4 regions of the Streptomyces sp. NPDC051664 genome follow, and region 4 is predicted to be linked to each of the others. Evidence: riboswitches for the same ligand, from Rfam matches in the RefSeq annotation. Region 4 holds a riboswitch; each other region holds the start of a gene.
What was found. Region 4 has a riboswitch for thiamine pyrophosphate ahead of thiC (phosphomethylpyrimidine synthase ThiC). Riboswitches for the same ligand answer to the same signal wherever they lie in the genome.
Positions count from the first base shown of each region.

Region 1: linked by a shared signal. The riboswitch ahead of ACIA8E_RS00140 (thiamine ABC transporter substrate binding subunit) and the one ahead of thiC (phosphomethylpyrimidine synthase ThiC) in region 4 are both predicted to bind thiamine pyrophosphate.
Region 2: linked by a shared signal. The riboswitch ahead of ACIA8E_RS33340 (purine-cytosine permease family protein) and the one ahead of thiC (phosphomethylpyrimidine synthase ThiC) in region 4 are both predicted to bind thiamine pyrophosphate.
Region 3: linked by a shared signal. The riboswitch ahead of thiO (glycine oxidase ThiO) and the one ahead of thiC (phosphomethylpyrimidine synthase ThiC) in region 4 are both predicted to bind thiamine pyrophosphate.

Region 1 is NZ_JBITCU010000001.1:28,205-35,176, forward strand. Features, by position in the region: gene ACIA8E_RS00135 (ABC transporter permease) at 1-340, opposite strand, end outside; gene ACIA8E_RS00140 (thiamine ABC transporter substrate binding subunit) at 460-1,581, opposite strand; TPP riboswitch at 1,655-1,771, opposite strand; gene rlmN (23S rRNA (adenine(2503)-C(2))-methyltransferase RlmN) at 1,808-2,914, opposite strand; gene ACIA8E_RS00150 (DUF6233 domain-containing protein) at 3,134-3,475, shown strand; gene ACIA8E_RS00155 (hypothetical protein) at 3,502-3,753, shown strand; gene ACIA8E_RS00160 (phosphatidate cytidylyltransferase) at 3,951-5,039, opposite strand; gene frr (ribosome recycling factor) at 5,039-5,596, opposite strand; gene pyrH (UMP kinase) at 5,779-6,555, opposite strand; gene tsf (translation elongation factor Ts) at 6,716-6,972, opposite strand, start outside.
Region 2 is NZ_JBITCU010000028.1:86,044-93,015, forward strand. Features, by position in the region: gene thiM (hydroxyethylthiazole kinase) at 1-369, opposite strand, end outside; gene ACIA8E_RS33340 (purine-cytosine permease family protein) at 444-1,850, opposite strand; TPP riboswitch at 1,842-1,936, opposite strand; gene ACIA8E_RS33345 (hypothetical protein) at 2,058-2,996, opposite strand; gene ACIA8E_RS33350 (GMC family oxidoreductase N-terminal domain-containing protein) at 3,009-4,604, opposite strand; gene ACIA8E_RS33355 (DUF5987 family protein) at 4,601-5,170, opposite strand; gene ACIA8E_RS33360 (hypothetical protein) at 5,317-5,916, opposite strand; gene ACIA8E_RS33365 (GNAT family N-acetyltransferase) at 6,263-6,796, shown strand; gene ACIA8E_RS33370 (TetR/AcrR family transcriptional regulator) at 6,787-6,972, opposite strand, start outside.
Region 3 is NZ_JBITCU010000004.1:204,828-211,799, forward strand. Features, by position in the region: gene ACIA8E_RS09975 (thiazole synthase) at 1-149, opposite strand, end outside; gene thiS (sulfur carrier protein ThiS) at 152-370, opposite strand; gene thiO (glycine oxidase ThiO) at 367-1,599, opposite strand; TPP riboswitch at 1,597-1,709, opposite strand; gene ACIA8E_RS09990 (hypothetical protein) at 1,761-2,102, shown strand; gene ACIA8E_RS09995 (NAD(P)/FAD-dependent oxidoreductase) at 2,200-3,390, shown strand; gene ACIA8E_RS10000 (Rv2175c family DNA-binding protein) at 3,495-3,860, shown strand; gene thiE (thiamine phosphate synthase) at 4,004-4,657, shown strand; gene metF (methylenetetrahydrofolate reductase [NAD(P)H]) at 4,793-5,710, shown strand; gene ACIA8E_RS10015 (hypothetical protein) at 5,763-6,725, shown strand; gene ACIA8E_RS10020 (phytoene desaturase family protein) at 6,850-6,972, opposite strand, start outside.
Region 4 is NZ_JBITCU010000006.1:173,891-180,862, reverse strand. Features, by position in the region: gene ACIA8E_RS14335 (metallophosphoesterase) at 1-459, shown strand, start outside; gene ACIA8E_RS14330 (hypothetical protein) at 642-1,466, shown strand; gene thiC (phosphomethylpyrimidine synthase ThiC) at 1,626-3,401, opposite strand; TPP riboswitch at 3,394-3,527, opposite strand; gene ACIA8E_RS14320 (YibE/F family protein) at 3,599-4,936, shown strand; gene ACIA8E_RS14315 (SsgA family sporulation/cell division regulator) at 5,032-5,469, opposite strand; gene ACIA8E_RS14310 (IclR family transcriptional regulator) at 5,571-6,341, opposite strand; gene ACIA8E_RS14305 (DUF5326 family protein) at 6,589-6,807, opposite strand; gene ACIA8E_RS14300 (cupin domain-containing protein) at 6,945-6,972, opposite strand, start outside.

The DNA of each region.
Region 1 (6,972 bases), on a different contig from region 4:
CGAGGAAGCCGCCGCGCCCGAGCAGCGCCAGGAAGGCCGTCCCGACGACGACGGTCGGCAGGACGAACGGCACCGTGACGACCGCCCGCAGCAGTTGTTTGCCGGGAAAGTCGAAGCGGGCGAAGACATAGGCGCCGGGCAGCGCGATCAGCAGGGTCAGCGCGGTCGAGGCGAGCGCCTGCCAGGTGGTGAACCAGAGGACGCCGAGGATGTCCGGCCGGCTGAGCACCTCGCCGATCCGGCCGAACTGCCAGACGCCGTCGGCCTTCAGCCCGCGGCCGACGATCGCGACGACGGGGTAGGCGAAGAACACCGCGAAGAACGCGACGGGCACGGCCATCAGTCCGAGCCGCACCGCGCCCCCGCGCCACGCCCTCGGGCGTGCGGCGCCCGCCGCGCGCCCCGGCCGGGCGCGCGGACCTGCCCCGCGCGCGCCCGGGCCGGGTGCGGGCGTCTTCGTTACTTCACTACGAGCGAGGACCACGACTGGACCCACTGCTCACGGTTCTTGGCGATGGTGTCGGGGGCCACGGTGGTCGGCTTGTCGACCGTCGCGCCGAACTCGGTGAAGATCTCCGGCAGCTTCGCGTCCTTGGTGACCGGGCTCACGAACATGTTGAGCGGCATGTCCTCCTGGAACTTCTTGCTGATCAGGAAGTCCAGCAGAGCCTTGCCCCCGGCCTCGTTCCTCGCGCCGTTCAGCAACCCCGCGAACTCGATCTGGCGGAAGCAGGTGCCGGTCGCGACCCCCGTCGGGGCCTCGGTCGGCTGCGGCTTCGCGTACAGCACCTCGGCCGGCGGGCTGGAGGCGTACGACACGACGAGCGGCCGGTCGGCCTTGGCCTTCTTGCCGCCCGCGGAGCCGGAGAACTCCTCGTTGTACGCCTGCTCCCAGCCGTCGACGACCTTGACGCCGTTGCTCTTCAGCTTCTTCCAGTAATCCTGGTAGCCGTTCTCGCCGTAGGCGGCGACGGTGCCCAGCAGGAAGCCGAGCCCGGGCGACGAGGTCGCGGCGTTCTCCGTGACGAGGAGGTTCCTGTACGCGGGCTTCGCCAGGTCGTCGAAGGTCGTCGGCGGCGCGAGCTTCCGGTCGGCGAAGTACTTCTTGTCGTAGTTGATGCAGATGTCGCCGGTGTCGATCGGCGTGACCCGGTGCTTGGTCGCGTCCAGCTGGGTATCGGCCGCGACCCGGTCGCTGCCCTTCGCTTCGTACGGCGTGAACAGACCGTTGTCGAGGGCGCGGGAGAGCAGCGTGTTGTCGACGCCGAAGAACACATCGCCGCGCGGGGATCCCTTGGTCAGGATCTCCTGGTTGAGTGCGGCGCCGGCGTCACCGCTCTTGAGCACCTTGACGGTGTAGCCGGTCTCCTGGGTGAACGCCTTCAGTACGTCCTTGGAAGCGTTGAAGGAGTCATGGCTGACCAGGGTCACGGTCTTGGACCCGGAGCCCTTCGTGCCGCCGGCCCCGGAGGCCGAGCCGTCGGAACTGCTGCAGCCGGCGAGTGCCGTGACGCCGAGCGCGGCCGCGACGGCCGTCGCCGCAAGCTGCTTGGTGCGGCGCGTGGTACCGGTGGTGCTCATTGTTGATTCCTCCTGGGTTTGACCAGGAAGAGACGCGGCCCTGCCCACCGGGAGGTGGGCAGGGCGCAACAGCATGAGTTGATGACCGAACTTCCTACCCGGAATGACCCGGGCGAGGTTCAGAGGGTCTGCGGCCAACCTGTCGTCGGTGCCGCACTCTCAGCGCTGTGGCGCTCCCCTGTCGGAATATGAAATTGATTTCGGCCCAGATTACACGGGCCGTCTTTCAGCGCTCGGATGCCGCCAGCTGCCCGCACGCCCCGTCGATCTCCTGACCGCGGGTGTCCCGCACGGTCACGGGCACCCCGTGGGCGGCGATCGCCTCGACGAACGCCTTCTCGTCCTCGGGCCGCGAGGCGGTCCACTTGGAGCCGGGCGTCGGGTTCAACGGAATCAAGTTGACATGCACACGCTTGCCCTTGAGGAGCCGGCCGAGCAGGTCACCACGCCAGGCCTGGTCGTTGATGTCGCGGATCAGCGCGTACTCGATGGAGATCCGGCGGCCGGACTTCTCCGCGTACTCCCATGCCGCGTCGAGCACCTCACGCACCTTCCAGCGCGTGTTCACCGGCACGAGCGTGTCCCGCAGCTCGTCGTCCGGCGCATGCAGCGAGACCGCGAGCCGGCACTTGAAGCCCTCGTCGGCGAAGCGCAGCATGGCCGGCACCAGGCCCACGGTGGAGACGGTGATCCCGCGCTGAGACAGGCCGAGGCCGTCCGGCTCGGGGTCGGTCAGCCGACGGATCGCGCCGACCACCCGCTTGTAGTTGGCCAGGGGCTCGCCCATGCCCATGAAGACGATGTTGGAGAGCCGTGCGGGCCCGCCCGGCACCTCTCCGTCGCGCAGCGCCCGCATGCCGTCCACGATCTGGTGGACGATCTCGGCGGTCGACAGATTGCGGTCCAGGCCGGCCTGCCCCGTCGCACAGAACGGGCAGTTCATCCCGCATCCGGCCTGCGACGAGATGCACATCGTCACCCGCTCCGGGTACCGCATGAGGACGGACTCGACCAGCGTCCCGTCATGCAGCTTCCACAGCGTCTTACGGGTCGTGTCGTCGTCACAGCTGATGTGCCGGACCACGGACATCAGGTCGGGGAACATCGCCTCGGCGAGCTTGTCCCGCGAACCGGCCGGGATGTTGGTCCATTCCGCCGGGTCGTGCGCGTACCGCGCGAAGTAGTGCTGCGACAGCTGCTGCGCACGGAAAGGCTTCTCGCCGATCGCGGCGACGGCTTCCTTGCGCTCGGCGGGCGTGAGGTCGGCGAGGTGCCGCGGCGGCTTCTTGGCTCCGCGGGGCGCGACGAAAGTGAGTTCTCCGGGCTTAGGCATGGTTCCTCCAGTGTTGCAGACACGCCGTGGTCGCAGAGGCCTTCACCAGCTCAGGAGGGATGAGGTGCGCACACGCCCGGTCGTCGTCGGTCGTCATCAGTCGACGTCGGCGGCCCTTTGGCGGCCCACGGACGGCCCAGCCGCCCCGAGGGACAGTGACCGATCGCACGAAAGGCGAGTGGTACGCACAGCGTCCCACCGAGACCTAGAATCGAATACGTGTCCGAAAACTTCTCTCGTCTGGATCGCCTGCGCATCGTGCGCGAGTGGCAGGCGTATCAGCTCGGCCGAACCGATCGGACGATCGCCGAGCTGGAAGAACGCGAGGCCGCGGCCGTCCGGGCAGCACGCACCCTGCCGCCGCCGGCACCCGACTGGAGACTCTCCCTGCAGCGCGCGGGTGGCACGTCCCATGCCGACGCCGTCCACACGGGCGACTGCGGCATGGGCGGCAAGAGAACCAAGCCGATGACCCGGGAGCAGGCCCTGCGTGCGCTCACGGAAGACGGCATCACGGCCTGCCCGTACTGCCGGCCGGACAGAGAGCTGGGAGTGCTGTGAACCACGGACCATCGGAACCTGAGGACATGAGCGAAGCACCCATCGTCATCCACCGCCCAGCCGGAACGGGTGGCCGTCGGGTGACGATCCGCGCCCAGGTCGCGGGCCTCGCCCGCAGCGACGACGACGTGATCGAGTTCCTGCGCCGCGCGGGCCTGCCCGACGCCGGTGACGTACTGGACGACCCACGATGGGTGCAGTGGCAGGGCGGCCGACCACACCAGTACGGCGCGGCCTCTGTCGATGAGACTGCCGGCCCGCCCGGCCCGCAGCCGTAGACAGACCCACAGCAACCTCGAATCGGGACAGGTGGGCCGACACCCGCTTCAGGAATTGGATCCCCGGTTTCCGCCATGCCCGTGAACAGGCATGGTTCTTGCAGTCCCGCAGACAGAAGAGTGAGGGCCCGCCGCCCTCTGGACAACGGACCCTCACTCACAAAAAAGCAGGTCAGGATGGGTGGCGACCCGACTGTTCAGCTGGAGCCGACGAACAGCACCAGCAGCAGCCAGACCACCGGAGCGGTCGGCAGCAGCGAGTCCAGCCGGTCCATGATCCCACCGTGACCCGGCAGCAGCGTGCCCATGTCCTTGATCCCGAGATCCCGCTTGATCATGGACTCACCCAGGTCGCCGAGGGTGGCGCTGGCGGCGACGGCGAGGCCGAGCAGCAGACCCTGCCACCAGGTGCCACCGTCGATCAGGAACTGCATGCACAGCGCACCGGCGACCATCGCGAAGGCGACCGCCCCGAACAGGCCCTCGCGGGTCTTGCCGGGGCTGATCCGCGGCGCGAGCTTGTGCTTGCCGAAGCGCCAGCCGACGGCGTACGCCCCCGTGTCACTGACCACGGTCAGCAGCAGGAAGGTGAGGACCCGCTGCGGCCCGTCGTCCGCGCTCAGCAACATCGCGACGAAGGTGGCCAGGAACGGTACGTAGAACGCGGCGAAGACTCCGGCCGTGACGTCCTTGAGATACCCCTCCGGCGGCTCGGTCATCCGCCAGACGAGCAACGCCAGGGCGGTCAGCGCCATCGCGACCCACGCGCCCTCGGCGCCGCGGACATAGCCGGCCACGATCATCGCCGCGCCGCCGACCGCGAGCGGTACGAGCGGCGCCTTGATGCCCTTGCGCTCCTCGAGCCGGGAGGTGAGCTCCCAGAGGCCGACGACGACGGCGATCGCTATCACACCGATGAAGACGGCCTTGACGATGAAGAGCGAGGCGACGATGACGGCACCGAGCCCCACGCCGACCCCTATGGCGGCTCGCAGATCACGGCCCGCACGTTTCTTCTGCGGGGGCGGCGGGGTGGACATGGGCTCCTGCGGCTTCTCGTCACGGAACAGGGGGCCACCGCCCCGGCGGGCGGCTCCCCTGTCCCGCTCGTCACGGTCGTCACGGTCGTCAGCGTCTCTACCTGCGTCGGGAACGTCAGGCACGATGGGCATGGGCCGAGTGTGCTGGGCGTCATGCACATCGTATGCAGGACCCGCCGGAGCAGCCTGCATCTCGGGCGCACCCCAGTAGCCGGCCTGCGGAGCGCCCCAGGAAGAGTCGTTCATCAGACTTCGAGCAGCTCGGCTTCCTTGTGCTTGAGCAGCTCGTCGACCTGCGCGACGTACTTCGCAGTGGTGTCGTCGAGCTCCTTCTCGGCGCGGCGCACCTCGTCCTCGCCGGACTCCTTGTCCTTGACCAGCTTGTCCAGGGTCTCCTTGGCCTTGCGGCGGACGGCCCGGATCGAGATCTTGGAGTCCTCGGCCTTCGTCTTCGCGACCTTGATGTAGTCGCGGCGACGCTCCTCGGTGAGGTCCGGGAAGTTCACCCGGATGATATTGCCGTCGTTGCTCGGGTTGACGCCGAGGTCGGAGTCACGGATCGCCTGCTCGATGTTGCGCAGAGCGCTCTTGTCGAACGGCGTCACGACGGCCATCCGCGGCTCGGGAACCGAGAAAGAGGCCAGCTGGTTGATCGGGGTCAGCGCGCCGTAGTAGTCGGCGACGATCTTGTTGAACATCGCCGGGTGCGCACGGCCGGTGCGGATCGCGGCGAAGTCCTCTTTCGCGACCACGACGGCCTTCTCCATCTTCTCCTCGGCCTCGAGGAGGGTTTCTTCGATCACCACGTGCTCCTGCGTGTCTAGAGTGGGCCCGGCTTGCTCCGGCCCGGCGGGTCCTGCGTCGCGTCCTCACCTGCACGGTGTCCGACCGGCAGGCCGTTGTCCATCGTTCGGGGCCCTTCCAGGAGTGTTCCCGAAGAGCTCCGGGACTGCACCGGGATCCCCCGGAGCCGTCCCCCCGGTTCTCAGGCCCGGGTGCCCTGGTCGCTCACGAGCGTGCCGATCTTCTCACCCTTGACGGCACGGGCGATATTGCCGGTCGCGGTGAGCTCGAAGACAAGGATCGGCAGCCGGTTGTCACGGCAGAGTGTGATGGCGGTGGCGTCGGCGATCTTGAGATCGCGGGCGAGCACCTCGCTGTACTCCAGAGCGTCGAACTTCACCGCGTCGGGGTTGGTCTTGGGGTCGGAGTCGTAGACACCGTCCACACCGTTCTTGCCCATCAGCAGACCCTCGGCGTCGATCTCCAGGGCGCGCTGGGCGGCAGTGGTGTCGGTGGAGAAGTACGGCATGCCCATACCGGCACCGAAGATGACGACGCGGCCCTTCTCCAGGTGGCGCACGGCGCGCAGCGGGATGTACGGCTCCGCGACCTGGCCCATGGTGATGGCGGTCTGGACCCGGGAGTCGATGCCCTCCTTCTCCAGGAAGTCCTGGAGCGCGAGGCAGTTCATGACCGTGCCGAGCATGCCCATGTAGTCGGAGCGCGCCCGGTCCATGCCGCGCTGCTGGAGCTCGGCACCGCGGAAGAAGTTGCCGCCGCCGATGACGACCGCGATTTCGGCACCGCCCCGGACGACCGCCGCGATTTCCCGGGCGATGGCGTGTACGACGTCGGGGTCGACACCGAGACCCCCGCCGCCGGCGAACGCCTCGCCGGACAGCTTCAGCATGAAGCGCCCGGGCACCTTGCCGTCCTCGCGCTTCTGGTCACCTTTTGCGGCGTCCGCGTCCTTGTTCATGGAGTTTCTCCTCGTGCACATACGAAGAAGGCCATTGCCGGTGGGTCTGGTGTCCCTCAGCGGCAATGGCCTCCTCGTCAGATCTGCGGTCGTACGGCAGGTGTGCGGCCGTACGACTGCACTAGACCCTATCGGGGTCCACCGTTTTTCGCGGACGGACTCAGATGCCGACCTTGATGCGCGAGAAGCGCTTCAGGGTGACACCGGCCTCGTCCAGGACCTTCTGGACAGACTTCTTGTTGTCCTTGGCGAAGGCCTGCTCCAGGACGACGACGTCCTTGAAGAAGCCGTTGACGCGACCCTCGACGATCTTCGGAAGGGCGGCCTCGGGCTTGCCCTCCTCGCGAGAGGTGGCCTCGGCGACACGACGCTCGTTCTCGACCGTCTCGGCCGGGACCTCGTCGCGGTTGAGGTACT
Region 2 (6,972 bases), on a different contig from region 4:
AGTCGGTCGCAGCCGCAGGAGCTCTCGTGCCAGCGCGGTGCGCACCGGCAGCGCGCCGACCGCCACCGGGTCGAGGACCCACGGCGTGCCGGCCGAACCCGCCGCCCGTGCGGCCTCGACCATGGCGGAGCGCTGCTCCGCGTGCGGGGTGCCGAGATTGATCAGGACACCGGAGGCGACCCGGGCGAAGGGGCCGGCCTCCTCCGGAATGTCGACCATGGCCGGCGAGGCGCCCAGCGCCAGCAGGACGTTGGCGGTGAAGCCCGTGACCACCGAGTTCGTCAGGCACTGAACCAGAGGGGAGTCCGTCCGCACGCGTGCGAGGGCCTGCGGGACGAAGGCGGTGTGATCGGCGGATGCAACGGGCATGGGATTTCGCTCCGTGGGGGAGGGGATGTCGTTCGGGCGCCGACGGACGTCGGGGTCCGTCGGCCGGCGGCAGGTCAGTCCTGCGGGCGATGGCGTAGCCGTAGCGGCGCGTAGACGGCGAGCGCCACGAGGAACGCCACGTAGTACGAGAGGTCGGCGCCGTGCAGGGCGGCCGCCACCGGGCCCACGTACAGACTGGTGTCCATGAACGGCACGGCCGCGGCGAAGGCGACGGCGAATGCCAGCAGCGGGGGCCATCCGGAGTGCGGCCGGGCGGTCTCGGCGGCGAGGTCGATCGCCGCACCGCCCCGTGCCCGGGACCGTGCGATCCAGTCGACGATGACGATCGCCACGAATCCGGGGATCCAGTAGCCGACGAACAGCAGCACGTTCTGGAAGCGGGCAGTGGTGTCGGCAGCGTGCATCCACAGCACCAGAGGGAAGCCGAGGACGGCGGCGAGAGCGGCTGCCGCCGGGCGCGGAAGGCGCACGCCGACGGTCTGCAGAGCCAAGGAACCGCTGTAGTCGTTCATGGCGTTGCTGCAGAGCGCAGCCAGCGCCACGGCGAGCAGCCCGAACGCGCCCAACACCCCACCGCCCAGTAGCTTGTCCACCCCTGCGGCGGTCTGGTCGGTCAGCACGGACGCGCCCAGCAACCCGAGGGCCTGGACGGCCACGAAGGACACCACGAGGCCGAGCAGCGTGAACCAGAACATGCGCGGGCGCGAGGTCGTGGGCGGCAGATAGCGGCTGAAGTCGCTGGCGTACGGAGCCCAGGACAGGGCCAGACTCAGCGCGATGGTGCTGGTCAGGACGAACGCGCCGGCCTGGTCGGCGCCGTGCGCGGTGCCGGCGCCGACCGGATGGACACCGTCGAGCAGCCGCCAGGCGATCAGCGCGAACGCGGCGGCGAGCACGAAGGTCATGACGATCTGGAGCCGGTGGATGGCCTCGTAGCCCAGGACGCCGAGGGCGCCTTGGGCCAGCATCATGGCCAGGACGCCGAGCCAGAACGGCCAGCCGCACAGCCGCGCGAGCGCGTCCCCGCCGAACAGCCCGATCAGCGCGTCCCAGGCGACCGAGGACAGCCACTGCAGGATGCCGGGCACCGTCACGGCCCGGCCGAAGGCGAGCCGGGCCAGCGGCAGCTGCCCGGCACCGGTCTGGCTCCCCCAGGTGCCCAGGTAGGCGGTGGGCACCGCGCCGAGCACCGTGCCCAGCACGACGGCGGCGAGCGCGGTGGCGAAGTCCAGGCCGAGGGCGATGCCGACGGTGCCGGTGAACACGCCGGTCATGGTCAGATTGGGAGCGAACCACACGGTGAACAGGCGCCCGGGACCGCCGTAACGGTTGCTCTCGGGGACCGGCTCGATGCCGTGCGTCTCGACGCGGAGGTCGCCGGGGGCCGCCGGCATCCGTCCGTCGAAGACGGTCTGCCGGCCGTCGGCGGGCAGCCCGCCGGAAACATGCGTCAACGGCATGAAAGACATCCCTCCGCCAGTGCGAACTGGTTCAGGTTCGACGGGTGTGATCTCAGCCCTCGGATAGGGCACCCCGTGTCCGGTACGACGGTCAGACTAACCCGGTCCCTTTGAACACCTGCACCGAGGTCTGTGTGGCAGACGACTCGGTGGGTTCGTCCGTGGCGTGGATGCGCGGTCCGCGCCACGGGGGGCGGCGCGCCGTGCTCACGGTCGCGTCCCCACCTCCGCGTGACCCGTGCGATCCAGATGCCAGCGGTGTTCCACCTCGAAGCGGTGCAGCCCGGTGCGGCGTTCGACGATCACGTCGACGGTGGCACGTTCCGTGTTGGTGCACGTGGCGGTCGCTCCGTCAGGGTCGGTGTAGGAGAGCGACACACAGTCGGCCGGGTCCTGGGTCACATCGATCCGTAGCCTGCGCCGCGCGGTGCCGCCTGCGACCGACCAGTCGGGCAGACCGATCCGTGCACGCAGCAGTGGGGCGGTCAGCAACGGGTCGCGCGGCCAGTCGGTGCCACCGATCCGCAGCTGAAGCATGGGCAGCGGTGGCAGCCACCGCATCGTGGGACGGCGGGCGACGGCGGCCACCACTTCCAGTACGTCCCCGCCGCCGAGGCCCGCATGGAGCCACGCCCATCGCTGGGCATTGCCGTGACCGGCGATCCGGGCGACGCCTCCCATGGCGCCGGAGAGGGTGAACCGCCGCTCCCCGACGACGAGTTCCCCGTCGAAAACGGCGTCGGGGGCAGGCACGATCTGGGCGGCGGGCAGCAGCTCACGCTGCCAGGACCAGCGCGGAAAGGTGTAGAGGGGCTCTCCGCCGCCGGTGACCGTCAGGCGCCAGGTGATCGCGCCCGCGGTGCCTTCCAGCAGCCGGGGCGTTGCCCGCACGCCCGGCACCGCGAAGTACGCCTCGCCCTGGGGCGGCGGGGATTCCGGGGCCCCGAACCGCTCGGTGACCGGCGGTCCGTCCGGCGGAAAGACGGATATCCAGCCATGTGCCCGGGCCGGGCCGCCGTGCTTGGGCGTCACCACTTCGTGGTGGATCCACAGGCCGGTACCGGTACGAGGATCGGTCAACGTCGCGTACCAGACTTCGAGCCGCCCTGGACGGCCGGTCATCCGCGGCGGGTAGAGCGAGTTCACGAGGGATTCCTTTCACCGGGGCGCGGGGGCCCCGTACCGTGCGCGAACGCCTGCCTCGGCGGTGCTCTCCACGATGCCGGGACAGGCCCGTTCGGCCAGCGCCGCGATCGTCAGTGAGGGGTTGACGCAGAGCGAGGTCGGTACTGCCGAGCCGTCCGTGACGAACAGGCCGGGATGGCCTCGTAGTTCGCCGCGTTCGTCGAGCGCCGAGGTGGCGGGGTCGTCACCCATCCGGCAGGAGGCGAGGGGGTGCGCGCTCACGGACCCGGCGGCGTTCTCGCTCCAGGGCCGCACCCGCGCAAGACCGTCGCGCTCCAGCACCGCGCGGGCCTCGGCATCCGCGGCGGCCCAGCCGCGCAGGGTGTTCGCCGTCGGCCGGTACGACAGCGTGGACAGGCAGAGCGACGTGGCCACGCGCGTCGAGCTTCCGGTGGGCGGCGGCGGGCCGAAGACGCCCTCGTTGTCGTCCTCCGTCATGGCGAGCACGGAGAGCCACGACGGCCAGCGTGCCCGCATCTCCTTCTTGTGGACGCCGAACCAGCTCGTCGCCGGGGCGTCAGTGGCCTGCGCCAGCAGGTCGGTGATGCCGGGGAAGTAGATCTGCTGAAGGGAGAAGCGGGTGAACTCCGCCGCTGCCGGGTCGAGCCGGTCGTACGACATGGAGCCGATGGGCTTCCCGATGGGGAAGCCCTGGTACGGGACGCCCGGTGCGCGCTCGAGACCGAGCAGGTCGCGCACCTTGCCTTCGTCGACGTCGGCGATGGACACGCGGTCGCCGTTGCCCGAGAAGTAGCGCCCGACGGCTTGCGGGACGCCGCCGAGCAGGGGAGCCGAGCGCTGCAGCAGCACGGGGGTGGCCAGAGCGCCCGCGGCCAGCACCACGGTCTTGGCCTCGATCGCCCCCACGCCGACCGGCAACCGGTAGTCGCCGGCGTCGAGCTGCGTGTACGAGACGCGGTAGCGGTAACCGGGTGTGCTGGCGGGAGCGATCGTCTGCGCCTCGTGGAGCGGGCGGATCTCGGCGCCGTGCGCGGTCGCGGCGGGGAGGTAGTTCAGCAGCATGGAGCGCTTGGCGTCGAAGTGGCAGCCGTTCAGCATCCAGTTGCAGTTGGTGCAGCGGGCCAGGTCGACGGCGACGGGCACAGGGTTGCAGGTGCGGCCCGCACGCGCGCACGCTGCAGCGAACAGCCCTCCGGGATAGGGGACTTGGTCCCAGCTCTGCTCGGCGACGGGCAGAGCCTCCTCGACCCGGTCGTACCAGGGGTCGAGGGCGGCGCGGGTCAGGGTCGAAGGCCACAGGCGGTGGCCCAGACTGCCGCGGCGGTCGAAGACGAAGCCCGGAGCCCGCAGCGAAGCGGCGAAGTAGACCACGCTGGACCCGCCGACGCAGTTCCCGGCGACGACGGTGATGCCGTCGCCCTGCACGAGGTCGACGATCCGGGTATAGCTGCCCAGGCGCAGGTCATGGGTGAAGTCGGGGGCGGTGAAATGCGGTCCGCGTTCCAGGATCACCACCTCGGCGCCGCCCGCGGCCAGATGGTAGGCGGGGATGGCGCCCCCGAAGCCGCTGCCGATGACCAGCACGTCGGTGCGTTCGATGGCGCTCATGCGGGGTGCCCTCCGGGGGTGGTGAGAGGGTGCTCGGAGGCGAGCCTTCTGCCGTACGAGTAGTCGGGGAAGCGCCACAGTCCGTCGGCGCCGGGCGCCGGGAAGCCGATCCAGGCCAGGCCCGGGTGGCGTTGCCGGATGGCTACGGCGGTGTGCAGATGGGCTGCCGTGTCGAAGGCCGCGGCGGCGAAGAGTGCGAGCAGCGCGTACAGCTGCCGGTCTGGGGCGCCGGGCGTGAGCAGCTCTCCGGCGAGCGCGGTGCGGTCGGCGAACCGCAGCGCCACGAAGGGAGGTTGAGTGGGCAGCAGGACCCGGCCGTGGGTGGCCGCATAGGCGAGGACACGGGTGTTGACGAGCAGTGCCAGCTCGGGCAGCAGTACGCCGATGCCGAGATCGGGAAGGTTGAGCAGCTCGACGGCCCCCGCCTGTACGGCGCCGGGACCGGGGGCCGCCCCGGCGATCGCCACGTCACCGCCGTACCGCTTCTCGCCCGGGACCATGGTGTCCGCAAACGCCTCCAGCGTGGCGGTCGTCGGGTCGGGCAGCAGGAGGGAAGCGGGCAGCAGCCCGGCCCGATCCACCGGGACCGGCTCGGGGACAAGGGGCGCCGAAGGCGCGGCCCCGGCGGTCAGCTCCCCTGCCCGTAGGGCGGCCACGGCGGCGGTCAGTCCGACGATCAGCCGGCGCCGAGTGGGATGTGCGGGAGGTTCGCTCAACACAGCCCGCTCACCGGCAGCCGCACCATCACACCCGTGGCGTCGCGCACAAGCGCGTCGGCGAGCCGGGCGTCGTAGGGCCGGATCACCTTCGCGGCGTCCTCGGCCTGCGCGGGCTGCCCGGCGACGGTGATGTTGCGTACTCTCGCGGCGGCGCTGCCCTCCGCCTTGTCGAACCAGTAACTGCCGTCCCAGCCGACCAGTTCGGTTCCGCCGGCCGTGGCCTGCACGCTCCAATGGTCCAACTGCCAGTAACGGCAGGCCGGTACAGCGAGCGCGAAGCGCGCCGGCTCGGCCAGCAGAAAGCGCGCCGCGCCGCCGTTGGTCACGGTGATGTCCCGCTTGGCGTACTCCACGCACAGTGGGTCGGCGCCGAACAGGGAGAGCGGCGGCGTCTCGCCCTCGCCGTAGCGGTGGAAGGTACACGCGGAGGCGTACGAGGGGTCGGTGTAACCGCCGACGCCTGGTTCTGCGGCCGAGGCTGAAGCGGCGGGGAGCAGCGCGGCGGCTGCCGCCACCACCGCGCCGAGGGCGGTGAGGCGGACACCTGCGAACAGGGCGCCGGGGGCTTTCGTCGTGCGACGGAGTACGGGCACAGCAGGACCTTCCTCACGCACCAGCCCTGATGGGCGACGGTTACCCGCGGTCACAGCAGTCAGCATCCTGATCGCTGCACGCCGTCGGCGCAACCCATGGGACGGAGGTGATCCGGATGAGTGGAGAGGCAAGGGCGCCGACACACCATCCGGACGCGTGGCTGTCCCGTCATGCCTCGGATGTCGGTCTTCCTGTGCATGAGGTTGCCGCCTCGGTCCGACCGACCCCGCACCCGGGGACGGCGCCCCCGCTCCCGCCTGCCGGGGGGATCGGGCGGTCCGCCCTCCGCCGGTGCGGCGCGATATCCGATTGCGGACGGGGCGCCGGGGAGCCGAAAGTCGCGGCATGCGAGACATGGAGCTTTCGGACGGTGTCGTCACGCTGTCCCCCCTGCGCCTGGACGATGTAGACGCCCATCTGGCGGGCGAGGACGAGCAATTGGTCCGCTGGCTCAGCGGCGGTCCCGGCACTCGGGCCGGTGTCGAGAAGTACATCGCGCACTGCACTGAACAGTGGGCTGCCGACGGACCCTTGCGTGCCTTCGGGATACGGGCGGGGGACCGGAAGGTGCTGGCAGGCACGATCGACCTGCGGTTCGACACGGCGGCCCTGGCCCCCGGACAGGTCAACATCGCGTACGGCCTCTATCCGGCCTGGCGCGGCAAGGGACTTGCGACGCACGCCGTCGCCCTGGTCCGCGGCTACGCGGCGGTCGCCGGTGCGACGCAGGGAGTGATCAAGGTGGACCCGGAGAACGGGGCGTCGGTGGCGGTCGCACGGCGGGCGGGCTTCACCTACCTCAAGCAGGTCGCGGAAGCGGACGGCACCCTGTTCAACTGGTACGTCCATGATCTGCGGGGGGCACAGCCTCAGGACTGAGCCCCCAGAAACCGGTCTGTCCACAGCCGCAGCATCTCGTCGTCGAATGCCGGATCCTCGCGCAGCACGCCGGTGAGCGCCAGGCCGCGGTGCAGGACCAGCAGTGATTCGCAGAGCAGGGCGAAGTCCTCGCGCGCCGCTGTCTCCGGGCCGAAGATATCGGCCATCACCGCACG
Region 3 (6,972 bases), on a different contig from region 4:
TCGAGGCGGCGCATCGCGACGGTGGTCAGCTCGGTGCCCGACGCGGTCAGCGAGCGTTCCAGCACGTCGAGGCTGGGCGCCCCGCCCGTTCCCATGATCAGCCGGGAGCCGAACGTCGTGTCGCCGAGGGTGAAGAGATCGTCGGACATGGTCAGCCTCCCTGGACCGCGGTGAGAACTTCGATCCGGTCGCCGTCGGCGAGCGCGGCGGTGGACCACCGGCTGCGGGGGACGACGGTCTCGTTGACGGCGGCCGCGACGCCGGAGGGCGCAGCGGTGAGGGTGGCGACGAGGGCTTCCAGGGTGGTGCCGGCGGCGATCGAGCGGGGGTCGCCGTTCACGGACACGGAGAGCGCGACGGAGTCGGTCATGCGGGCTGCTCCTGACGTGCGGAGGCGGTGGCGGGGGGCGCGGCGGGCGGCGGTACGGCGGGCCCGAACCGCCCGGGGGTGAACGGGCGGGCCACGGCGGGCAGCTCGCCGGTGGTCAGGAGCTCGGCCATGGCGTCGCCGGTGACGGGGGTGAGCAGCACCCCGTTGCGGTGGTGGCCGGTGGCGAGATACAGGCCCGGCAGGGCGGTGGGGCCGAGCAGCGGGGCGTTGTCGGGGGAGGCGGGGCGCAGGCCGGCCCGGGTCTCGGTGAGCGGCAGTTCGGTGATGCCGGGCACCAGCTCGTGGGCGTCGCGCAGCAGCTCGTACACCCCGCCCGCCGTGACCGTGGTGTCCCAGCCCATCTCCTCGCTGGTGGCGCCGACGACCAACTCGCCGTTCTCGCGCGGGACGAGATAGACATGGCTGCCGCGGACCACGGCTCGTACGGTCCGGGTGAGGAACGGCGCGTACACGGCGGGCACGGTCAGCCGCAGCACCTGCCCCTTCACCGGCCGGACGGGCGGCACGACCTCGTCCGGCAGCCCCGCGAGCCGTCCGCTGAGGCTGCCCGCGGCGAGCACGATCCGGTCGGCTGCGAGCTCCGTGCCGGCTGCCAGTACGGCTCCGGCTGCCCGGTCCCGCACCACCACGAGGCGTTCCGCCCGGTCGCGGTGGAAGACCACCCCGGCCCGTTCGCAGGCCGTCAGCAGGGCGGCGGCCAGCCGGCGGGGGTCGACCTGGTGGTCGCCGTCGACCCGCAGACCGCCGCGCACACCCGGCGCCAGCATCGGTTCCAGGCGGCGGCACTCGCGGCCGGTGAGCCACTCCGACTGCAGCCCCGAACGGTGCTGGAGCGCGTGCAGTTCCCGCAGATGGGCGCGGTCGTCGGAGTCCAGGGCGACCGCGAGGGTGCCGCAGGCCCGGAAGCCGATGTCCTGGCCGCTCGCCGCCTCCAGTTCGGCCGCGAAGGCCGGGTAGCGCGCGGCGGAGGCGAGATTGAGACCGAGCAGCATCTGCTCGCCGTAGTGGAGTTCGGTGACGGCGGCGAGCATTCCGGCCGCGACCCGGGCAGCACCGCCGCCCGGGTCGGGGTCGACGACCGCGGTGCGCAGGCCGCGCTGCGCCGCCCGCCAGGCGGTCACCAGACCGATGATTCCGCCCCCGATGACGAGGACGTCGGATCCGGGTACGCCGGATCCGTCTGCTGATGTGCTCCCGGAGGATCGCATGGGCGTCCAGCCCCTCCCTTCGCCGGCATGACCCGGATCAGGTTCGTACGGTCGGAGGCCGCCCAGCCTCCCTCTCAGCCCGGTGCGTCCGGGCTCCCGCGAGTGTCTTACGTCGGCCACCCTAAACCCCGTCACCCGGCCCCAGTAAGGGAGCGGCCACCGTGGCCCGTTCACTCGACGGACTTGTCCTCTCGCCGGTCGCCGACCAGGCGCCGGGTCAGGTCGGCACCCGGACCCGCTTCACGTACCACGAGGAGAAGGGCGCGATCTGGGCCGACTACGCGGGCGGGGACGTGGTCCGGGGCCATCTCGTCGGCACTCGCACCGGCGATCGACTCGACTTCCGCTACGTCCAGTTGAAGCAGGACGGATCGACCTCCTGCGGACACTGCGTCTCCACCGTCGTCGGCCTTGCGGACGGCCGGGTGCGGCTGGAGGAGCGCTGGGAAGGGGAGTCGCAGGAGGGCAGCGGGACGAGCGTGGTCGAGGAACTCGCAACCTGATGGTTCGTCAGATGCTTAAGGTGGACAGGTGAGCGAACAGCAGACAGAGCAGCCTGGCCGGCGGACAGAGCGCCGCGTCGTCATCGTCGGTGCGGGCATGGCCGGCGTGCAGACCGCGGTGGCCCTGCGGGAACAGGGCTTCACCGGCCCGGTCGCCCTGATCGGTGCCGAACCCCACCAGCCGTACGACCGGCCCCCGCTGTCCAAGGCGGTGCTGCTCGGCACGGCCGAAGGCTCCGCCTTCGACATCGACTTCGAAGAGTTGGGCATCGAGCTGCAACTGGGCCGTGACGTGACCGGCGTACGGGCCGACGCGCACGAACTGGACACCCTGACGGGCCCCGTACCGTACGACGTCCTGGTCATCGCCTCCGGCGCCGAACCGGTGGTGCTGCCCGGCTCCGAGGGGGTGCCCGGCGTCCATCTGCTGCGCACCCTCGACGACGCCGCACGGCTACGGCCGGTCCTCGACCAGCAGCACACCGTCGTGGTCGTCGGCGCGGGCTGGATCGGCGCCGAATTCGCCACCGCAGCCCGCGCCGCGGGCTGCGAGGTCACCGTCGTCGAGGCCGCCGAACGGCCGCTCGCGGGCGTCCTGCCCGCCGAGGTCGCTGCCCCGATGGCCCGCTGGTACGCGCAGAGCGGCGCCGAACTCCTCACCGGCGCCCCGGTGGCCCGGATCGAGCCCGGCAGTGTGGTCCTCGCGGACGGCCGCACGGTTGCCGCCGGAGCGGTGGTCGTCGGGATCGGCGCCCGGCCCGCCACCGGCTGGCTGGCCGGCTCCGGCATCGCCCTCGGTCCGGACGGATCGGTGACCGCCGACGCCGCGCTGCGCACCTCGCTGCCCGATGTGTATGCGGTCGGGGACTGCGCCTCCTTCCCCTCCGCGAGGTACGGCACACGGCTCCTCGTCCACCACTGGGACAACGCCGTCCAAGGGCCCCGGACCGCCGCCGCCAACATCATCGGTGCCGGTGCGGACGGGGCGTCGCAGCTCCTGGCATACGACCCCGTGCCGTACTTCTGGTCCGAGCAGTTCGACCGGTTCGTGCAGTACGCGGGCCATCACGGGGGCGCGGACACCCTGATCTGGCGTGGTGACCCGGCCGATCCCGCCTGGTCCGTGTGCTGGCTGCGGGGCGGCGCACTGGTCGCCGTCCTCGCCGTCGGGCGGCCGCGCGATCTGGCCCAGGGGCGCAAACTCATCGAGGCGGGGGCACGGCTGGATCCGGTGCGGGCAGCCGACCCCGCCGTACCGCTGAAGTCGGCCAGGGCCGATGCCCCGTAGCGGCACGCCCGGAGGGGTTCCGGAGCCCTTGCGGGCACTGGGTCGACCCCCGTCCGGTCGGGTCCGCGTGCCGACTGTCGGTCCGGGATGGCACGCTTGACCCCGTGACCGAGATTGACGCAAAGATTGATGCTCTCGTCCCCGCCTGGCTCCACCTTCCCGACATCGCGGAAATGCTCGATGTCGAGGTGACGCGCGTGCGGCAGCTGGTCAAGGAGGGCCAGCTCATCGCCGTACGACGTGGTGAGAACCGGACGCTCCAGGTGCCTGTTGCCTTCATCGACGGCAACAAGGTGGTCAAGGGCCTCTCCGGCACCCTGACGCTCCTGAGGGACGACGGCTACACCGACGAAGAGATGCTGGAGTGGCTCTTCACTCCCGACCCGACCCTGCCGGGTACCCCCGCGCAGGCGCTGAGCGAGAATCGCGGCACGGAGGTGAAGCGCCGCGCCCAGGCGCTCGCCGTCTGACCGGGACAACCGCACGCGGGGTACGGGCACGGTCCGTTCCGAACGGCCCGGCCCGTACCCTCGCAGCACGCCGCACCGCTGTACCAGCCCGACCGTGTCGTACCGCTGAATTCCGTACAGCTGTATCAAGGGGGAACCTCGCCATGCCCACGCCTCGCGAGCTGCTGTCCGACGCCCGGCTCTATCTGTGCACGGATGCCCGCAGGCGCCAGGGCGACCTGCCCGCCTTCCTCGATGCTGTGCTTTCCTCCGGGGTGGACATCGTCCAGCTGCGCGACAAGGGCATGGAGGCGGCCGAGGAGCTCGAACACCTCGCGGTCCTCGCCGACGCCTGCCGACGCCACGGCAAGCTCCTCGCCGTGAACGACCGGGCCGATGTCGCCCACGCCATCGGGTCCGACGTGCTCCACCTCGGCCAGGGAGACCTGCCGGTCCCCGCCGCCCGCGCCATCATCGGCGAGGACGTGGTGATCGGCCGCTCCACGCACGCGGAGCCCGAGGTCGACGCCGCCGTCGCCGAGCCCGGCGTGGACTACTTCTGCACCGGACCCTGCTGGCCCACCCCCACCAAGCCCGGCCGGCACGCCCCCGGCCTCGACCTCGTGCGGTACGCCGCCTCTCTCGCCCAGCCGCGCCCCTGGTTCGCCATCGGCGGGATCGACGCGGGCAACCTCGACGAGGTGCTGGACGCGGGAGCGCGCAGGGTCGTCGTCGTACGGGCGATCACCGAGGCCGACGACCCGGTGGCGGCCACCGCGGAGCTGACGAAGCGGATCAGGGCGCGCGCCGACGGCTGACAGGCGCGTCACGGAAATCACAGGTCATCCGGAGCAGGTCGGAGGACTGTCCGAAGGGTGGACAAACCACCAGTCAATTCGGGCAATTGCCGCTGGTCCGGTTGGGGGACCGTCGCGCCCTGGTTAATCTGCAGTATGGCCCTTGGCACTCCCTCTACCAGGACGGATCACGCACGCACCGTGCGTGAGCTGCTGGCGACCGGCAAGACTTCGTATTCGTTCGAGTTCTGGGCGCCCAAGACCGAGAAGGGCGAGCGTAATCTCTGGAATGCGTTGCGCCGGGTCGAGGCGGTGGGCCCGAGCTTCGTCTCCGTGACGTACGGGGCCGGTGGTTCCACCCGGGCCGGGACGGTCAGAGCCACCCAGCAGATCGCCGCCGACTCCACGCTCACCCCGGTCGCGCACCTCACGGCCGTCAACCACTCCGTCGCCGAACTGCGCAACATGATCGGGCAGTACGCCGACGCCGGGATCAGGAACATCCTCGCCGTGCGCGGCGACCCGCCGGGCGACCCGATGGGCGCGTGGGTCGAGCACCCGGAGGGTGTGCGGTACGCGGCCGACCTCGTCCGGCTCATCAAGGAATCCGGCGATTTCTGCGTCGGGGTCGCGGCATTTCCCGAGATGCATCCGCGCTCGACCGACTGGGACACCGACATCCGGCATTTCGTGGACAAGTGCCGCGCGGGTGCCGACTATGCGATCACGCAGATGTTCTTCGATCCGGACGACTATTTGCGGATGCGTGACCGCGTGGTTGCTGCGGGTTGCGACACGCCCGTCATCCCCGAGGTCATGCCGCTCACCAGCGTCAAGCAGTTGGAGCGGTTTCCGCAGCTCAGCAACGCGACGCTGCCCTCGTCCCTGAAAGACCGCATCCTTGCCGTCAAGGACGACGCAGCCGCTGTACGCTCCATTGGCATCGAGTTCGCGACGGAGTTCTGCGCGAGGCTGCGCTCCGAGGGTGTGCCCGGGCTGCACTTCATTACGCTCAACAACTCGACGGCAACGCTCGAAATCTACGAGAATCTCGGACTGCACAAGCAGTCGTGACCGGCCGTACCCGCCATGATCCCGGGCGGCGGCCGTAGAAATGGGGGCGGGCATGGGCTGGACGGTCCTCTACATCGCGTTCGGCATCGTGGCGCTGTGGCTGCTCGGCGAGGTGCTCCTGCAGTACAAGGCGCGGCTGCGCTGGCGTCTGCTCGCCTTCACCGGCTTCGCCGGTGTGGTCGTCGGCGTGCTGATGCCGTCCGTGCCCGTCATCGCCGTCGGAGCGATCGCGTTCGCCATCGGCCAGACGTACGTCACGCTCTCCTTCCGGCGCGGCTTCTCGACCGGCTGGGCCATAGGGGGCAGCCCGGGCGAGAGCCGTCGCCGTCGAAGCAGCGGTGACCGGGACACCCGCCGGGAGCCCACGCTCGAGGTGTCGGACCTGGAAGTGGGGTACGACCGGGAGGGCGAGGACGAGGCGGAGAACGCCGCACCCGCGCCGGCGGCCGCCGTCTACGAGCCGGAACCGCTGCCGGACGACACCGGGCAGTACGGCATCTATACCGATCCCGTCCCGCAGCAGGAGTCCCAGCAGGCTCAGGGGCAGCCCCAGTACGGTGCGTACGACCCGTACACCGACTACTCCACGTACAGCGGCGTGCCCGGCCAGGAGAGCTATGGCGGGCAGGGCGTGTACGCCGACCAGAACGCGTACGCAAGTCAGGACAGTTACGCCGGGCAGGAGACTTACGCCGGGCAGGACAGCTACGCCGGGCAGTACGACTACGGCACCGGCCAGCAGCAGTACGCCGCGTACTCCGACCCGTACGTCGGCACCACCGGCGGCCCCTCGCAGTACGGCGCGCACGACACCTACGCGAGCTACGACAGCTACGGCAACCAGCAGCAGTACCCGGCAGACCCCTACGCCCAGCAGTACACCTCCGAGACCCCGCCGGGCGGCGTCTGGGTGCCCCAACAGCGCGAGGGCGAGCAGTACCCGCCGGAGCAGCAGCCCGCACCGTACCCGAACACCTACGACAGCGGCTACAACGAACAGCAGTACCGCTACTGACGGACGCCGGGGCCCCGGTCCTGCCCTCTCATGCCCCTGAGGTCATGGGAGAGACAGAGGGCGAGGCGGTACCCGATGCGCCCGGCCCCCGTACCCGCACTCCTGCCTTCTCGATGCCGGCCGGTCACCGGGAGCCGCGGAAGCCGTCCCCCTCCACGATGAGCCCGGCGACGAGCGTCCCCGACATCCCGGCGTGCGCGAGCCCGCCGCCCGGGTGGGACCAGCCGCCCGCGAGGTAGAGACCCGG
Region 4 (6,972 bases):
CGGCTCCAGGACGTCCACCTCCAGTGGATGTCCCGTCTCGACGCGGTCGTCGAGGAGGACGGGCACCTTCTGATGCACTCCGACACGACGGCGTACCTCGAGTACGGCTCCACCATCGAAGACGTCAACGAGACCGTGCATGCCATTCTCACGCGTAACGACGCCGACGAGTGCTGGGACCTGTTCCGCAAGCTCACCAGGCGGTTCGCCTTCCGCGACGAGGGGGGCTCGCAGGCAGTCCAGGAGCTGATGGCGGCGTACGGCGGACAGCGCATCGTCCATGGTCACAGCCCCATTCCGTATCTGCTCGGCGAGGTCGGCTCGGAGGACGGCGAGGACAGCGCCGGCCCCGTGGTGGACGGCCCGCACGTGTACGCGGACGGGTTCGCCATCGCCATGGACGGCGGCGTGACCATGGCCGGAAAGCTGCTGGTCGTCCGGCTGCCCTTGCATGACTGACGGTCTTCGGGGAAGACGCATCCACGACCTGACCACGCCGACCACTGGGCCTATTTACGGAAACCCCCTGTCACCCCGTGCCGTGGGCGCTCTACCATCGGCCTATCAGTAGCAGGCTCTCCTCCGTTTCCGCCCAACTGCCCGGTCCAAGCGGGTACTCAGGCCCAACGGAGCATCGGGGGATGCACATGAACAGCGCTCCGCACCTGCTGGCCGAGGACCGACCCGAGTACGAGCGGATCCTCGGCGATGCGCTACGCCACGCTCACGAACGACCGGATCTGGCCGGAGTCGGTGAACGGCTCAACACGGAACAGCTGCGCACCATGGCGCTGAACGCCACGGCTCTGATCACCGCGGCGGCAGCCACCGAGTACGACCACTACGTGAAGGTCCGCGAAGAGCTGCGCGGACCGGCCGCCGACTCGGCCCAGGGCTCGGGCCTCGGGTCCGAAGCTGACGATCCGGACCGGCCTGGCGCCGGCATAGGGGCGGTCGTCACCGTCCTGGCGCCGATGCTCGCGGGCACCGCCGCCCTGATCTTCCTGCTGGTCGGCTACATCCTGAAGATGCTCAGCAGGCCCCCGTCGTTCGCCGACACCATGGTCACCGCCGGCTGGTTCTTCGCCGCGGTCATGGCGGCAGCGATACTGGCCGCCGCCATCGGACTGCTCACCACGGCGCTGCGCAACGGCTCGACGTCGCTGCCGGCCGAGGAAACCGAGGACGAGCTGCCGGAGGATGTGGCGCGCGCCAGGGAGGCCTGGCGCCATGCGCTGCTGGAGCGGGGCATCCTGCCGTTCCTGCGGGATGCGCTCGCCGATCCCACGGCCGGCCCCGCATCACGTACACCGCACCGTTCGGCCAACCGCATCCCGAAGATCGGCTACTCCAGGCCGGACTTCTCGGGCCCGGAAGAGGGCCCGGCGGCGGGTCCCCGCCCGTCGTTCACCAGCCCCGACTTCACCAGCCCGGACTTCGGCGGCCCGGAACACGAGCTGGACTGACCGGGTCGAATCCCTTGTTCGTCGTCCTCGTGCCGGCGATCGGAGCCGGTCTCTCCTCGTACCCGTGGCCCGGCTCCTCCTTCAGGCTTTCGGCCTGGAGACGTGCACTGCGCCGCGACGGTTCTCGCAGCGCCCCGGCGCAGTACACCACCCGATGACTCAGTCCGCGATCGGCAGATAGACGCGGTTGCCGGCCGCCGCGAACTCCTTGGACTTCTCCGCCATGCCCGCCTCGATCTCCGACTGCGAACCGCCGTGCTCACGACGGATGTCCTGAGAGATCTTCATCGAGCAGAACTTCGGGCCGCACATCGAGCAGAAGTGCGCCGTCTTCGCCGGTTCCGCCGGCAGCGTCTCGTCATGGAACTCCCGCGCCGTGTCCGGGTCGAGAGCCAGATTGAACTGGTCCTCCCACCGGAACTCGAAGCGTGCGTCCGACAGCGCGTCGTCCCAGTCCTGCGCACCCGGGTGCCCCTTGGCGAGGTCCGCCGCATGGGCCGCGATCTTGTAGGTGATGACGCCCGTCTTCACGTCGTCCCGGTTGGGCAGGCCCAGGTGCTCCTTGGGCGTGACGTAGCAGAGCATCGCCGTCCCCCACCAGGCGATCATCGCGGCGCCGATGCCCGAAGTGATGTGGTCGTACGCCGGGGCTACATCGGTGGTCAGCGGGCCGAGCGTGTAGAACGGCGCCTCCTCGCAGATCTCCTGCTGGAGGTCGATGTTCTCCTTGATCTTGTGCATCGGGACATGGCCCGGGCCCTCGATCATCGTCTGGACGCCGAACCGCTTGGCGATCGAGTTGAGTTCGCCGAGCGTGCGCAGTTCGGCGAACTGCGCCTCGTCGTTGGCGTCGGCGATCGAGCCGGGACGCAGCCCGTCGCCCAGCGAGTACGTCACGTCGTACGTCGCGAGGATCTCGCAGAGCTCCTCGAAGTTCTCATACAGGAACGACTCCTTGTGGTGCGCCAGGCACCAGGCCGCCATGATCGAGCCGCCGCGGGAGACGATGCCGGTCTTGCGGCGGGCGGTGAGCGGGACGTACGGGAGGCGCACGCCGGCATGGACCGTCATGTAGTCGACGCCCTGCTCGGCCTGCTCGATGACGGTGTCCTTGTAGATCTCCCAGGTCAGTTCCTCCGCCCTGCCGTCGACCTTTTCGAGGGCCTGGTAGAGCGGAACGGTGCCGATCGGCACCGGGGAGTTACGCAGAACCCACTCACGGGTGGTGTGAATGTTGCGGCCGGTGGAGAGATCCATGACCGTGTCGGCGCCCCACCGCGTCGCCCACGTCATCTTCTCGACCTCCTCCTCGATGGAGGAGGTGACCGCGGAGTTGCCGATGTTGGCGTTGACCTTCACCAGGAACCGCCTACCGATGATCATCGGCTCGATCTCCGGGTGGTTGACATTGGCCGGCAGGACCGCCCGGCCCGCGGCGATCTCCTCGCGTACGACCTCGGGTTCGACGTTCTCCCGGATCGCCACGTACTCCATCTCCGGGGTGATCTCGCCCCGCCGGGCGTACGCGAGCTGGGTCACCGGCTGCCCCTCGCGGCTGCGGCGCGGCTGCCGCGGGCGACCGGGGAAGACCGCGTCGAGGTTGCGCAGTCCGCCGCGCGGCGAGGTGTGCTTGAGCCCGTCGTCCTCGGGGCGGACCGGGCGGCCCGCGTACTCCTCGGTGTCGCCGCGGGCGACGATCCAGTTCTCCCGCAGCGGCGCGAGGCCGCGGCGGACGTCGGTGTCCGTGGTGGGATCGGTGTACGGCCCCGACGTGTCGTACAGCGTCACGGCGTTGCCGTTGGTCAGGTGCACCTGCCGGACCGGCACCCGGAGGTCCGGGCGCGAGCCCTGGACGTATCCCTTGTGCCAGCCGATGGACTTTCCGGCCTCGTCACTCTGGTTCGAGGCAGGCGTGCGTGCGTCCGATGTGGTCATGAGACCTACTCCCTACGCCGGCATTACCCGGTAACAGGTTCGGCGGTCGGCGCAGCCTGTCCCGTACGGATGTACGGATATCAGCGCCCTCTCAGCCCGGTGCTCCGAGCTCCCGCGTGTACAAAGGTGTCATCAAGCTAGCGCCCTTCGAGGCGTACTGAACAGTGGACCCCTTCACTTCTTGCGATGATCCCCCGGTGACGTCCCCTCAAAATGACTCCGGACCGCAGGACCATCAGCACGGTCACTCGCACAGTCACGGGCCTGCGGCGCCGGTCTCGAAGCATCTGCGCAAGGTCATCGCGGCCGTCCTGATCCCGTTCACCACCGCTGTCGTCGTCGGCCTGGTGGTGCTCTGGCCGGGCGGTGCACCCGCGCACGAGCGCACCGGCGTCGGCTTCGACCGGCAGACCCAGCAGGCCACGGTGGTGAACGTCGACAAGGTCGACTGCAAGGACGTGAACGCCGCGCAGACCGCTGCCACCGGCAACACCACGACGCCGTCGGGGAACGCCACTCCCGGCCAGGAGCCGGGGCTGTGCGAGAAGGCCACGATCGAGGTGACGACCGGCCACGACAAGGGAAGGACCTTCGTCGAGATCGTCCAGCCCGACGCGCCACGGCAGTTGCACGAGGGACAGGGCGTGATCGTCGCGTACGCCCCCGACGCGCCCCATGACCTTCAGTACTCCGTGACGGATGTGGACCGGAAAGTCCCGATGGCTCTGCTGGCCGGGATCTTCGCTCTCGCAGTGGTCGTGGTGGGCAGGCTGCGCGGGGTGATGGCGCTGATCGCGCTCGCCGTGTCGTTCGCCGTGCTGACCCTGTTCATCCTCCCCGCGATCCTGCAGGGTTCGAACCCGCTGCTGGTCGCGGTCATCGGGGCCAGCGCGATCATGCTGATCGCGCTCTACATGTGCCATGGGCTGACCGCCCGCACCTCGGTCGCGGTCATCGGCACGCTGATCTCACTGCTGCTGATCGGGCTGCTCGGTTCGCTCTTCATCGACTGGGCGAGCCTGACCGGCAACACCGACGACAGCACCGGCCTCATCCACGGCCTGTACCCCCACATCGACATGAGCGGCCTGCTGCTGGCCGGTGTCATCATCGGCTCGCTCGGCGTGCTGGACGATGTGACGGTCACCCAGACATCGGCGGTCTGGGAACTGCACCAGGCCGACCCGACGATGGGCGCGCGGAAGCTGTACCGGGCAGGCATCAGGATCGGTCGCGACCACATCGCCTCAGTGGTCAACACGCTGGTGCTCGCCTACGCCGGCGCCGCGCTTCCCTTGCTGCTGCTGTTCTCGATCGCGCAGAGCAGTGTGGGCACGGTGGCCAACAGCGAACTCGTGGCGGAGGAGATCGTACGAACGCTGGTCGGGTCGATCGGACTGGTCGCCTCGGTGCCGGTGACGACGGTGCTGGCGGCGCTGGTCGTCTCCGCGGACCGCACAGGGCTCGGCGCGGGAACCGAAGCTTCGGCACCCGCACGGAACGGAAGGGGCCGGCGTCGCAGGGCGAGGCATTGACGCTCAAGGCTGTGGCCGTCCCGGCGCGGAGTGCATATCACCCGTTCGGCAGATACCGCGTTCGACCGGCGCGCCATCCGTCGGCGCAAACCTTTTCAACCGGCGTTCTGTTCCTTGGCCAGGATCCGGCCCAGCGCCTCCTCGAGGTTGCCCTCGAAGTCACTCAGCGTGCACTCCTGGCCGAGGGGGACGAGCTTGTCCGTCCGGTCGAGAAACGCGACGAGTGGCGCCGTGCCGGCCCTGAAGAGAGCGCGGTCCGCGCCGACCTGAAGCCGGATGTGTACGTCGGACAGCCCCTCGGGCTCAGTGGGACTGATGTGCACATCACCGTCACCGCTGGGGCTGTTGAGGCCGTCCAACAGAAGCTCACGACCGAAAGCCCAGGTGACGGGGGCGTCGCCGGGCAGATGGAAGGTCATCCGGATCGCGTACGGATCGCATACCTCGTACCGGAGCTCCACCGGGATACGGAATGAGAGCTCCTCGGAGACGAGAAAACTCATCATGACCTCAGCTTGAACCGACTCGCGCATCGTTCAACCCCGCAGTAGATGAATCTGGCCAGGAATGATCCCCCATGGCCCTATTGACGCCATCGTGGTGTACGCGATAGCAGATCACAAGGAGTGATTTTTCAGATACTGATAGAGAACACCAACGAACGCAAGAGGCTCGCCACTTCACCGCGTAGTCGTTCGACTGCGGGGAGCAAGCGTTCTTCTTCCTCGAGAGGTACCGAAATGGCCATGGCGGCAGCCGTGTAGCCGACTGCGATCGGGATGGCGGCGCAGACCGTTCCGAGGGCGTACTCCTGTCGTTCGACAACAGGTTCGGTTCGCTCCAACGACCTCAAACGCTCAAGAAAAGCCGGTCGGTCCCGCACCGAGTAGCGGGTCAGCGGCTGCACAGGGTGACGATCCAGATGGTCCTCACGGGCCTTCTCGTCGAGCCGGCTCAAGAGACACTGGCCGATCGCATGGGCATGTCCGGTCTCCCGGAACGAGGCCCACTCCTCGACCGCCGGTGCTGCGGGGGTGTCGGCGACCGCGATGAGTTCGATCTCACCCTCGCGGTAGACGGCGCAGTACACCGGTGCACCGATGATGTCGCGCCAGCGGGCCAGCGACTGGGCCATGGTGCTGCGACGATTCTGCAGCGCACCGTCGTCGACCAGCCTCTCGGCGGCGGAGCCGAAGAGGAATACGCCGTTCTCCCGGCGCAGATAGCCTTCGTGGGTCAGGGTGCGCAACAGGTGATAGGCAGTGGGAAGGGGAAGCCCCGCTTCCCGTGCGAGCTGCTTCGCAGGCGCCCCGTCCCGATGGGCGCCCACAGCCTCCAACAGCCTCAACGCCCGCTGAACCGAACCGATCAACGTCGGGACAGCGGTACTCGATGCCGTGGTCAAAGGTCACCCCCAGGCGTGGTGACGGGCAGTCAGCCCGTTCGTGGGGGCCGCCCCCACGGACCTGCCGCAGACCTGGGGTCCGGAGACCGGGTGTGTACACAAACCACTGGTCAGGGTGGTGGCGGACAGTTGTTTCCCAGGCAACGGCAGCGGACCGCCACTGTATCGGCAGCATCCGCGAGGGGCGTCGTTTCGTCTTGTACTTAGCTCAGCTGGGCTAATTGCCCGACTGGTGACCGGCCGCCGCCTACCAGTCGCCGCGCGACGACGAGGACGACATGAACTTCCGTACGACGAACACGAGCCCGCCGACCAGGATCACGAAGACCAGGACCTTGAAGAGCAGACCGATCACGAACCCGATCACGCTGGCGATCAGGCCGCCGAACACGACGATCGCGATGACGGGCACCGCGACCCACTTCACCCACCAGGGCATCCCCGCGAATATCTCCCGAACGGCCATCGTCCCAACCTCGTCTCTGTGCGTAACGGCTTCGATGAGCACCTGCTTCGATGCTAGAGGCGCGGGGGTGGCCTGCGGGGGCACCGGAGCCCCCGAACTCCCCTGATCGAACCCTTAGGGATCCCTGAGGGCCCGGCTCAGCTCTCCGGCGGAGAGAAGACCACC